4 regions of the Roseburia sp. OM02-15 genome follow, and region 3 is predicted to be linked to each of the others. Evidence: predicted binding sites of a transcription regulator. Region 3 holds the regulator's gene; each other region holds the start of a gene.

Region 1 (3,206 bases), on a different contig from region 3:
TGATAATTCTCCTATATTTTGAACATAGAAATTGCAAAGTAATTGTGTTCAGAATACGGGATAGGATAAAGATTTTGAGAAATGTGTAAAAGGAGGATTTGGATGATGGCAGATTACAGCTACAACCAAGTGACACCGGAACTCATAGAAGAGTTCAAAAAAATCGTTCCGGGCAAGGTATTCACCGGAGATGAGATCAATGCAGATTACTCTCACGATGAAATGCCGATTTACGGAAAAGGAGCTCCGACCGTATTGATCGAAGCAACCACAACGGAGGATATTTCAGCAATCGTGAAGCTGTGTTTTGAAAACAGCATTCCGGTCATTCCGAGAGGTGCAGGAACCGGTCTGACTGGTGCATCTGTTGCACTGCACGGCGGTGTCATGATCGACATGTCCAAGATGAACAAGATTCTGGAGTATGACAAAGAGAACTTTGTAGTTCGTGTAGAGGCAGGCGTTTTGCTGAACGACCTTGCAGAGGACGCACAAAAACAGGGACTCTTATATCCACCAGATCCGGGTGAAAAATTTGCAACTCTTGGCGGAAACGTATCTACAAACGCAGGTGGTATGAGAGCCGTAAAATATGGATGTACAAGAGATTATGTCAGAGCAATGACCGTAGTACTTCCAACCGGCGAGATCGTAAAACTTGGTGCAACTGTTTCCAAAACTTCCACCGGATACAGCCTGTTAAATCTGATGATCGGTTCTGAGGGAACTTTAGGTATCATCACAGAGCTGACTTTAAAACTGATTCCGGCACCGAAGGAAACCATCAGCCTGATCATTCCGTATGAGAACCTGGAAGACTGTATCGCAACTGTTCCGAAATTTTTCATGGAGCATTTACAGCCACAGGCCATTGAATTTATGGAAAAAGAAATTGTTCTGGCTTCCGAGCGTTACCTTGGTAAGAGCGTGTTCCCACAGCAGTTAGAGGGCGTGGACATTGGCGCATATCTGCTGGTAACTTTTGACGGAGAGGATATGGAATCTCTGGAAGAAATCACTGAGAAAGCAGCAGAAGTTGTACTGGAAGCAGGAGCAATTGACGTATTGGTTGCCGATACACCGGCGAAGAAAAAAGATGCCTGGGCAGCAAGAAGTTCTTTCCTGGAAGCCATCGAGGCAGAGACAAAATTGCTGGATGAATGCGATGTCGTCGTTCCGGTAAATCAGATTGCATCTTATCTGACCTTTGTAAAATCACTGGAATCCAACTATGATTTTACCATCAAGAGCTTCGGTCATGCAGGAGATGGAAACTTACATATTTATGCATGTGCCAACGATATGGATGAGGCAGAGTTCAAAAAACAGGTTGCTGATTTCATGGATATTATTTACAAAAAAGCGGCAGAGTGTGGCGGACTGATTTCCGGCGAGCACGGAATTGGTTATGGAAAAATGGATTATCTGGCAGCATTTGCAGGTGAGACAAGCATGCGTCTGATGAAAGGCATCAAAGAAGTTTTTGATCCGAAGATGATCTTAAATCCGGGCAAGATTTGCTACAAGTTGTAAAAACAAGCTGATTTTACGAGTGCTGCTTTTTGAAAGAATTTCAAGAATGGAATGTAGAAGCAGTAGAACACTGAAAATCCGATTTTGTGAGAAAAATAACAATTAGTTGAAATAATATTTGAAAAAATAGGATCACTTACTATAAGGAGGAGTCAAAATGGCATATTTAATTTCTGAAGAAGCACAGGATCTGTTACAGGACGTAAAAAATTTCTGCGATAAAGAAGTCGTAGAGCAGTGTAAAGCATACGATGTATCCGGCGAATGGCCGAAAGAGATTTACGATAAAGCGATCGAGCAGGGATATCAGGCACTGGAAGTTCCGGAGGAGTTTGGTGGCCCGGGTTTATCAAGAGTAGATGTGGCAGCTCTCATCGAGCAGATGGCAATTGCGGATGCTGGATTTGCAACTACCATTTCCGCCAGCGGACTTGGTATGAAACCGGTACTGATCGCAGGAAGTAAAGAGTTAAAACAGCGTGCATGCGATCTGATCCTGGAAGGCGGCTTCGGTGCGTTCTGCCTGACTGAGCCGGGTGCTGGTTCTGATGCAGGCGCAGGCAAGACAACCGCTGTCAAAGACGGTGACGAGTATGTACTGAACGGAAGAAAATGCTTTATCACAAACGGCGGCATTGCTTCTTTCTACTGTGTAACAGCCATGACAGACAAGACAAAAGGTGTCAAAGGAATGTCCATGTTCTTCGTAGAAAAAGGCACTCCGGGCTTGAGCACAGGAAAAGAAGAGAACAAAATGGGTATTCGTACTTCCAACACCTGTGATGTAGTCCTTGAGGATGTCAGAATCCCGGCTTCCAACCTGATCGGTGAGGAAGGAAAAGGCTTCAACATCGCAATGCAGACACTGGATCAGGCGCGTACCTGGATGGGATGCGTTGCAACCGGTATCGCACAGAGAGGTATCAACGAGGCCATCGCTTACGGCAAAGAGCGTGTACAGTTTGGCAAACCGATCATCAAAAATCAGGCGCTGAAATTCAAAGTAGCTGATATGGAGATCAAGACAGAAACCGCACGTCAGATGGTAGCACATGCCTTGACAAAAATGGATCTGGGTCTTCCTTATACAAAAGAGTCCGCAATTGCAAAATGCTATGCTTCTGATATCGCAATGGAAGTTGCTTCTGAGGCCATTCAGATGTTCGGCGGATATGGCTATAGCCGTGAGTACCCGGTAGAGAAACTGTTGAGAGATGCCAAGATCTTCCAGATCTTTGAGGGAACAAACGAAGTACAGAGAATCGTTATCTCAAACAGTGTGATCGGTAAATAAGTTATCCCTTATCTAACAATATATGTATTCCGTCGATGGACATTTTTTGAAAGTTGGCGGAATACGAACAAAAAATATGCAGGAGAAATCATTATGGAAATATTAGTTTGCATCAAACAGGTTCCGGACGATTCTGTGGAAATCTCTTTGGATGAAGCCACAGGAAAACCGGCACTGGACGGGGTAACACCTGTCGTAAATGCATTTGATACATATGCAGAAGAAATGGCAGTACGTCTGAAAGAAGCTGTTGGCGAGAGTGAAGTGACTGTGGTATCCATCGGAGATGACAGTGTGAAAAACTCCTTAAAAAACTGTCTCGCAGTCGGTGCCGACCATGCATACCTCGTAAAATATGACGAGGCCGAAAAATTGGATG
Region 2 (3,206 bases), on a different contig from region 3:
GATGAATGACCCGAACAATGGACGGATATTTGCGGGCATATTCATCCGCAATTTTTCCAGTATCATCGACAGATCCATCATCCACAATGATGATCTCCACATCTTCTCCGCCCACCAGCAGCGAATCTACACAACGACACATATAATTCTGAGAGTTATAACATGGCACTGTAAATGTTAATAGCTTCATACAAATTTTCCCCTTCAGCATTTCTCCTGCAGCGTAAGCCGCATCTATTTTTACACAATGATTATTCCGTTATTCCTTTTAGTATACATCACGATTCTGAAAAAATTAACTTATTTTTTCTAAATTTTCTATTACCATTCTACACTTCATAATTTGTTCACATTTTATTTGCAAAAAAAACATACTCTCCACATACGAAAGACACAATTCTTCCCTATACTCTTACTTGTAAGATAAATAAAGAACAAAACAACATCTTACAAAACACAATTTTGAAATTATCAATTTCTTTTCATAAATCTTTTTCATGTAGCCGGTGTTCACACATCGGCTTCCTCTTTATTACTCACTACTTATCTTCAAATCGTTCATTTCCAAGACGGATATTCATATATTTTGTGTATGCCGCAAATGCCGCCGGTATCGGATATTTTTCTTCTGAATGTGCCGCTTCCACAAACAAAAGTCCCGCTTCTTCCCTGGTCAGTGAATCAACTTCCACCATATACCCCTGCATCCGCCATTCCACATGGGAAAAGATATGTTTCGCATCTTCCAGCTTCTGAATCCGCATCGGATGAAGGTTCATCTCCTGCACAGCATGTAATGCCTCATCTTCCGATAGTTTTCCAAGTTCATTTGGGAACTCATACAAACCTGCTAAAAGTCCCCGTTTCGGACGCTTTTTCAATACCACACGTTCTCCGTCACGGATCACAAGTACGGTACGGTCTTCGATTCGTCTTGCTTTCGCTTTCTTTTTCACCGGAAGTTCCTGCCAGAGTCCTTTTTTTCGTGTCTCACAGAAATCATGCCACGGGCATTGTCCACACAATGGCTCTCCGTTTGGCACACAGACAATCGCTCCAAGCTCCATCAATGCCTGATTAAAACTACCTGCCCGGTCTGCCGGAATCACTTTTAACAGTGCCTGCTCCACTTTTGTTTTCACGGACTGCTTCATAATATCAGAGTCATCCGCTGACACACGCATTAAAATTCGCAATACGTTGCCGTCCACCGCCGGCACCGGGATTCCATATGCAATAGAAGCAATGGCTCCCGCTGTATAATTTCCAATTCCTTTCAGTTCCCGCAGTTTTTCATAATCCGCCGGAAGCTCTCCGTTGTATTGTTCCATCACCGTCTGTGCCGCGATCTGCATATTTCGCACCCGGTTATAATATCCCAGACCTTCCCACAGTTTCAGCAGCCGTTCTTCCTCACACTCTGCCAGATCCTGAACTGTCGGCAATGCTTCCATAAAACGGGCAAAATACGGTTTTACCGCTTCCACTCTGGTCTGCTGCAGCATAATTTCAGACACCCACACCCGATACGGCGTTGCCACCGATCGCCAGGGCAGTGTCCGGGCATTTTTTTCAAACCAGCCAAGCAATGGCTCCACGATCTGTTCTAAGTCAAAATCCTCCAGCATTTCGTTTTATCTCCTATCATGATCATGCAAAATTTTTCCAATCCCGCATGTATTATCTATGTAATCTTTTTTACTGTTGTTTTATTATTTTTCTATATAAGTTCATTATATAACAGAAAATCTTCCTTATAAATTTCCTTTACAAAGAATGTCTTTTAGCACTTTAACAGATTTTTTATACTTTTTCTACTGGCAAATCTTAGTTTTATTGTTTTCTTTTTAACAAATATGGTGTATAATCATATTTGTTAGTAAATGGTATTACATAACTTACCAAAACAGGAGGTATTTCAAATGAATAATTTACTTTTAGAAGTAGAAGGCCCAATCGCCGTACTTACCATTAACAGACCAAAGGCATTAAACGCACTGAACAGTGAGACTCTGACAGAGTTAAACGAAGTTCTGACAGAGATCGAAGGAAGAGACGACATCAAAGTTGTTATCCTTACAGGTGCTGGTGAGAAATCATTCGTTGCAGGCGCAGACATCTCTGAGATGGTTAACTTCTCTGCCGCAGAGGGACGTGCTTTCGGTATGAGAGCTTCTGAGCCATTCTTTAAATTACAGAACATGCGTCAGGTTACAATCGCAGCTGTAAACGGTTTTGCATTAGGCGGTGGATGTGAGATTTCCATGGCTTGTGATATCCGTATCGCTTCTGAAAATGCATTATTCGGACAGCCGGAGTGCGGTCTTGGAATTATCCCGGGATTCGGTGGTACACAGAGACTTGCTCGTCTGATTGGTATGGGACGTGCAAAAGAAATGATCTTTGCATGCCAGAACATTGATGCTGCTGAAGCTTACAGAATCGGTCTTGTAAACAAAGTTGTTCCGCAGGAAGAGTTGATGGCTACTGCTAAGAAATTAGCTGGTAAGATCGCTCGCAACGCAAGCTACGCTGTTGCTATCGCAAAAGCTGCTATCAACAACGGTTATGACATGGATATCAAGAACGCTGTTGAGTACGAAGCAAACCTCTTCGGTATGACATGCTCTACACATGATAAAACAGAAGGAATGACAGCTTTCCTTGAGAAACGTAAAGAGAAAAACTTTACAGATTTCTAAATCGAACAATTTTTGAATGAAGATCTTATGATTTTTCGATAAAACAAAATGGGGGTGCCACCAATACAATGTTGTATTTCTGGCATCCCTGTTTTTATAAAGCAATTATTTTTATAAAACAATTTTTATAGAACAAAAATACAGCTGCCAGAATCTTATTTTCCTGTTTACTGAAAAATAAGATTTCTCTGATTCTTTGATCTTACAATTTATGATCATGCTGTAATTTTTGAAAGGAGTTGTAATTTATGATTGATAAAATGATCAGTTTCATCGGTGGTGGAAATATGGCAACTGCCATCATCGGCGGTCTGCTCTCTTCCGGTCTGTCAGACTGTGACCATATCTATGCCACCGCCGCACACGAAGCAACAGTGCTTCGCCTGAAAGAAAGTTTTGGCATTGACGCTGGAACAGATAACAAAATTGCTGCACAAAAAGCAGATATTCTGTTCCTTGCCGTAAAACCAAACCTGTTTCATAAAGTAATCCCGGAGATCCGTC
Region 3 (3,206 bases):
GGAAGCCGTTATTGAAAAACTGAAATCCTTTAACCGGGAGAAATCCATCAAGCGTGCAGAGAGCCGTGAAAAGCAGCTGGCAAAAATAGATGTTTTAGAAAAACCACAGGAAGAAAAATCCGAGATGCATATGACACTGACACCGTCCATTATCAGTGGAAACGATGTGCTGCGGGTGGAAGGTCTTTCAAAGGCTTATGAAAATAAGAAACTGTTTCAGGATATTTCTTTTGAAATCAAACGTGGTGAGCGCGTGGCTCTGATCGGTCAGAACGGAACCGGAAAGACAACAATTTTAAAGATCCTGAATGAAAAAGTAAATGCAGATGCAGGTTCTTTTACGTTGGGAACAAACGTAAAAATCGGTTATTATGATCAGGAGCAGCAGGTGCTTCATATGGAAAAAACGTTGATGGAAGAGATTGCGGACGATTATCCGAAGCTGACACAGACACGTATCCGAAATATTCTGGCAGCATTTTTGTTTACCGAGGATGATGTGTTCAAGCGCGTCAGTGACTTGAGCGGTGGTGAGCGCGGCCGTCTGTCACTGGCAAAACTGATGCTCTCCGAGGCAAACTTCCTGATCCTGGATGAGCCGACGAACCATTTGGATATCGCTTCTAAGGAAATTTTGGAGTCTGCTCTGAAACGTTATGAGGGAACCGTGCTGTTTGTATCCCATGATCGTTATTTTATTAACCGGACAGCGACCCGTATCCTGAACCTGACAGAGCACAGTCTGGTCAATTATATCGGTAATTATGACTATTATCTGGAGAAAAAAGAGACAAACGAGCGGGCATATCTGGCATCTTCGGAGACAGAAGCAGCAGTAAGCACCGAAGAAGTGTCCGAGGGTAAGACAGACTGGCAGACTCAGAAGGAAGAACAGGCGAAAAAGCGTAAAATTCAGAACCGTGTGAAGAAAATTGAAGCCGAGATTGAGTCTCTGGAAGAAAAACTGACAGAATTGGATGAACAATTTCAGGATCCGGCAGTGGCGACCAACTCTGCAAAACTTGGAAAACTGCACAGCGAGCAGGTGGAAGTACAGGAAAAACTGGATCAGCTGTACGAAGAATGGGAAGAACTGGCATCTGATTGATAAAAAATTGACAAAATAATCTCAGATGTTTATAATGAATACAGATAATTGCGGGTAGTAACGCAAATGGTTGAAGGAGTAAATGGAAGATGCAAAAGGAAATTTCGCAGGCGGTCATACGTCGAATGCCAAGATATTACAGATATCTTGGAGAATTGCTGGATGCGGGAGTAGAAAGAATTTCATCCAATGAGCTGAGCGTTCGAATGAAAGTAACAGCTTCTCAGATTCGTCAGGATCTGAACAATTTTGGTGGTTTTGGCCAGCAGGGATACGGTTATAATGTGCAGTATCTGTATGAGGAGATTGGAAAAATCCTTGGTCTTGACCGACAGCACAACATTATCGTAGTCGGAGCCGGTAATATGGGACAGGCGCTGGCAAATTATGTGAAGTTTGAGAAACGTGGCTTTATGATCACCGGACTTTTTGATGTCAATCCGGCACTGGCAGGTTTGTCAGTCCGTGGTATTGAGATACATATGATGGACGAACTTCCGGAATTTGTAAAGCATCAGAGAGTTGATATTGCGGTATTGACACTTCCGAAAGAAAAGGCAGAACAGGCAGCGGAGCAGCTGGTAAAACTTGGCATCCGTGCAATCTGGAACTTTGCACATCTGGATCTGGAACTTCCGGATGATGTAGTTGTGGAAAATGTTCACTTGTCTGACAGCTTGATGCAGCTGTCTTATAACATTGTCCGCAGACAGGATAACGAATAAGAAACCTTGCAAACGTGCGCTTTGTCCTACGGGCAGAGCGCATTTGTATGTAAATTGTGCAAAACAAACCGGGGGAATATAACGATGAGAGATGTATTAAATGGTCAGGAAATGAAACAGTGTGATGAAAATACCATGAAGATGGGAATGTTATCAGCGGTATTAATGGAACGTGCTGCCTTAAGTGTGGTAAAAGAAATTATGGAGCGTTATCCGGATGATGATACGAGAATTCTGACTGTATGCGGCGCGGGGAATAATGGCGGTGATGGTATCGCTGTTGGACGTCTGCTTGCTTTGCAGGGATATGAAGTGGGTATCTGTTTTGCCGGAAATCCTGAAAAAATGACTACAGAAACAGCCCGGCAGATGAAGATCGCAAAGAATTATAATGTGCCGGTTTTAACACCCGAAGAGGCATTCCAGGAGAACTGGGATGTCATTGTAGATGCGCTCTTTGGCATTGGACTGAGCCGGGAGATAACCGGAAAATATGCAGATATTATAAAAGAATTGAACGTGTATTACGAGGGCGCCGGTAAAATTGCGGTAGATATTGCTTCCGGAATATCGGCAACCACTGGAGAGGTGCTTGGAACGGCATTTCAGGCAGATGTGACTGTGACCTTTGGATTTGAAAAGCGGGGACAGCTTTTATATCCGGGAGCAGAGTATACCGGCGCACTCAAAGTGGAAGATATTGGATTTACCACAGAAAGTTTGTTTGACATTATACCGGGATTGCATGTGCTGGAAAAAGAAGATCTTGATATGCTGCCAAAAAGAACAGCGCACTCTAATAAAGGAAGTTACGGAAAACTGTTATTGATCGCCGGTTCCGAAGGAATGGCAGGTGCGGCAGTTTTTGCGGCAAAGGCGGCATACCGGATGGGATGCGGTCTGGTCCGGGTGGCAACGGTGGAAAGTAACCGGGCAATTTTGCAGCAACTTGTACCGGAAGCGGTACTGGCAGTTTACAATGATACAACAGATGTGGTAAAATTTGTGGAAACACAGCTTGCCTGGGCAGATGCCGTGGCAGTCGGTTCCGGAATCGGACAGTCTGCATTGTCAGAAAAAATGGTGAAAACTGTGATCGAGCAGAATACAAAACCGTGCCTGTTTGATGCGGATGCCCTGAATCTGATTTCCAAAAATCCGGAATGGCTGCAGTTTTTGAAAAACGGAGCAGTTTTTACTCCGCATCTTGGCGAAATGAGCCGGCTCATCGGAACATCTATCGCAGAAATTTCAAAGGATCTTGTGGGGGTAGCTTTGCAGTATGCACAGAAAAATCACGTAGTAATGGTGTTAAAAGATGCAAGAACTGTGACTGCCACAGAAAAGCGTGGCTGTTTCCTGAATCTGAGTGG
Region 4 (3,206 bases), on a different contig from region 3:
GCAGGATGCGATCTCATTTATCTCTTTTAAGTAACACAATGTCGGAATCTTGATGCCCACCTGAGCAGCAGCTGCCAGAATTGTCGTACCCTCCGGCACCTGAACTTTTTTATTGTTAATTGTTAAATTTACCATTCGAACTCTCTGCCTCCTCTCAGTGTGGCGCAACCATAATGATCGCATCGTAAGCAACGGCTTGCTTCCTGCTCTGCTTCTTCGCAGCTCATTGGAAGTTCAATTGCTTCAAAGTTTGTTCTTCTTGCCCATGCCTCTACTTCCTGAAGGTTGACACGTCCACAAGGAACTTTGTCATTCAGCATCGGCTCAGGAATTGCAACATCACAACTGATCGGATGATGACAGCCAAGATATTCGTCAATATTTGCTGCAGCGGCTTTACCTGCTGCGATTGCTTTGATTACTGTGGATGGACCGGATACACAGTCACCGCCTGCATATACGCCAACCATGTTGGCAGCACCACCTTCATTGGCAACGATGCGTCCCCAGTTGGTAGCAAGACCGAAATCAGCAAACGGCTGAGATACGATATCCTGTCCGATGGCAACCAGAACGATATCACATTCCATACGTTCTTCCGGTTTGTTTGCCTTACGCGGGGAAGGTCTGCCTCCTCTTACCGGTCCGATGATCTGCGGCTGTACCCAGAGTGCACATGCGTTTCCTTCTGCATCGGCTTCTACACGAAGCGGTGCTTTTAAGGTAACAAGCTCGATTCCCTCTGCCACAGCACCTTCTACCTCTGCCGGAAGTGCAGTCATATCTTCCTGGCGTCTGCGGTATACGATACTTACAGTCTCTGCATTGGCACGAATTGCAGTTCTCGCACAGTCCATTGCCACGTTTCCGCCACCGACAACAACGACACGTTTGCCGGTGTAATCCGGATATTTTCCATCGCCGATCTCACGCAGCATATCAACCGCAGAGATTACATTTTTGCTGTCCTCGCCTTCCAGACCAAGTTTTTTATCGGTATGTGCACCAATTGCCACATAAGTTGCATCGTAAAATTTATGAATCTCCTTCATTTCTTCTGTACCGATATTTTGATTCATTTTTACTTCTACACCGGTAGCAAGAATTGCATCAATATCCTCCTGCAGACGTTCACGTGGGAAACGGTAGTTTGGAATACCGTAACGAAGCATACCGCCAAGGTGCTGCTTCTCCTCAAATACAGTACAATGATGTCCCATTAACTGCAAGAAATAAGCAGCTGTCAGACCACTCGGACCACCGCCGATAATGGCAATATTTTTGCCTGTTGACGGTGCACATTCCGGAACCGGTACCTGATTGGACGGTGCATTGTCCACGATATATCGTTTGATACCACGGATATTGATGGAATCATCAATGATATTTCTGCGGCATCTTGCCTCACACGGATGCTCACAGATCAGGGCACATGCAGTCGGGAACGGGTTGTCCTTACGGATCAGACGAACCGCATCCTCACAACGTCCCTCTCCTGCCAGTGCGATATATCCCGGGATGTCTACATGTGCCGGACAGAGTGTTACGCAAGGAATCGGTTGCTCGAATGATCCCAGACATCTGTGTTCTGTAATATGGGAAATATAATCTTCTTTGAAACCTTCCAGACCTGCCAGCACCATACGCGCGGATTCAAAACCAATGGCACAATCAGCAGAGTTTTTAATATTTTCTGCTGTCTGCTCAATCAATTTCAAGGTGTCCATGGTCGCTTCATTATCCAGAACCTTCTCCAGAAGATCTTCTAACTGTCCCAGACCGATGCGACATGGAACACATTTTCCACATGTCTGTGCATGACATACTTTTAAGAATGCCAGCTGCATATCTACCGGACAGACTCCCGGTGGATTTGCCACAATTCGCTGTGTAAATTCTTTCATAAGCTGTTCCGTCGTAGAATTTACTTTGTCAGCTGATACTACTGATAATCTGCTCATATCCTATCCTCCTAAACCTTTACCACTGTAAAGTCGGTTGCATCACGATGATTTTATGTAAATTCCAGAACTGCTTTTTGTATATTTTTTACATATTTTCATCCGTTTCGCAACGCCCATGTGTCGTATATTAATATAGGATTGTATTTATTTCAATACTGATAAATGGGTTATCAGGTTTCCGGTTAGTCACTTTAACCTATTTTTACAACCTATTTTTGTGTATTTTGTACAAATCATCACAAAGGATATTAGCACTTGTTTATAATAGTCAATTAATTAACAATGTTTTTAATCGAATTCGTATAATTTTGCCACTTAATTTTGTGAACTTTTTTATTCTGTTTTATTTTGTTTCGTTCTGTTAATTACACTTTCAACTGAAGCTGCACTTCTTCCTCAGCTTCCTGCTTCAATTCCTCGATCTTATCCGGATTCATGTCCGGTAATTCTTCCACAGACTGCACATCAAAACAGCGTAAAAACTCTTCCGTGGTTCCAAACAAGATCGGTCGTCCCGGTGCATCCAGACGTCCTGCCTCCTGAATGAGTCCATAATCCAGAAGTTTATTAATGGCATGTTCACAGGATACCCCGCGGATTTTTTCAATCTCTACTTTTGTTACCGGCTGCTTATACGCAACAATCGATAACGTTTCCAATAATACATCCGTCAGCACCTGTTTGCGTGGCTGCTTTGCGATCCGGATCAGATATTCATACTGGGACGGTTTTGTACAGATCTGATACGCGCCATCCAGTTCCAGGATCTGCAGTCCACAGTTGGATGCCTGATAGCGGTCTGCCAGATTCCGCACGATCAGTTCTGCCTCCCGCTCTCCGACCTGCAGCGCAAACGCCAGTTTTTTCAGTTCTACCGAATCTCCCATTGCAAACAGAATCGCTTCTGCCGCTGCTTCGTATTCTTCAATTTTCATGTTTCTTTACTCCTGTATCTCCAATTCCGTTTTCGGGCATACGGTAATATAGATTTCGTCAAATAAATGTTCCTGTTCGATCTGTATCCGCCCGGTTTTCATCAGTTCCAGAATACCAAGGAAGGTTACAATGATCTCCACCTTACTTCCCTGCCGCTCCAGCAGATCCCGGAAAGAAAAACGTTCATGTTCCATGCAGTAAGTTTCCAGATAGATCATTTTTTCATCCAGTGACACTTCCTCCCGTTCGATTTTTCCAAATCTGGAACGGATCGGATCCATTTTATCAGTCTGTTTTTTCATGACT

The links. Region 3 encodes Rex, which represses fermentation and respiration genes when NADH is low (regulators of the CRP and FNR family bind a similar motif). Its sites were predicted from a motif close to ATTGTTAANTANTTAACAAT; they were not measured.
Region 1: DXB15_RS10175 (acyl-CoA dehydrogenase family protein) is a predicted target of Rex. The motif match lies at 1,617-1,636, and genes of this name have one in related genera.
Region 2: DXB15_RS11210 (enoyl-CoA hydratase-related protein) is a predicted target of Rex. The motif match lies at 1,836-1,855, and genes of this name have one in related genera.
Region 4: DXB15_RS05915 (NAD(P)-binding protein) is a predicted target of Rex. The motif match lies at 2,229-2,248, and genes of this name have one in related genera.

The regions. Positions count from the first base shown of each region.
Region 1 covers NZ_QULX01000009.1:64,789-67,994, reverse strand. The annotation lists gene DXB15_RS10180 (FAD-binding oxidoreductase) at 106-1,533, shown strand; gene DXB15_RS10175 (acyl-CoA dehydrogenase family protein) at 1,691-2,827, shown strand; gene DXB15_RS10170 (electron transfer flavoprotein subunit beta/FixA family protein) at 2,921-3,206, shown strand, end outside.
Region 2 covers NZ_QULX01000011.1:76,978-80,183, forward strand. The annotation lists gene DXB15_RS11200 (glycosyltransferase family 2 protein) at 1-190, opposite strand, end outside; gene mutY (A/G-specific adenine glycosylase) at 540-1,628, opposite strand; gene DXB15_RS11210 (enoyl-CoA hydratase-related protein) at 1,923-2,702, shown strand; gene proC (pyrroline-5-carboxylate reductase) at 2,951-3,206, shown strand, end outside.
Region 3 covers NZ_QULX01000014.1:29,237-32,442, forward strand. The annotation lists gene DXB15_RS12290 (ABC-F family ATP-binding cassette domain-containing protein) at 1-1,108, shown strand, start outside; gene DXB15_RS12295 (redox-sensing transcriptional repressor Rex) at 1,198-1,833, shown strand; gene DXB15_RS12300 (NAD(P)H-hydrate dehydratase) at 1,918-3,206, shown strand, end outside.
Region 4 covers NZ_QULX01000004.1:219,210-222,415, forward strand. The annotation lists gene DXB15_RS05910 (NADH-dependent [FeFe] hydrogenase, group A6) at 1-135, opposite strand, end outside; gene DXB15_RS05915 (NAD(P)-binding protein) at 129-1,961, opposite strand; gene scpB (SMC-Scp complex subunit ScpB) at 2,330-2,899, opposite strand; gene DXB15_RS05925 (segregation and condensation protein A) at 2,906-3,206, opposite strand, start outside.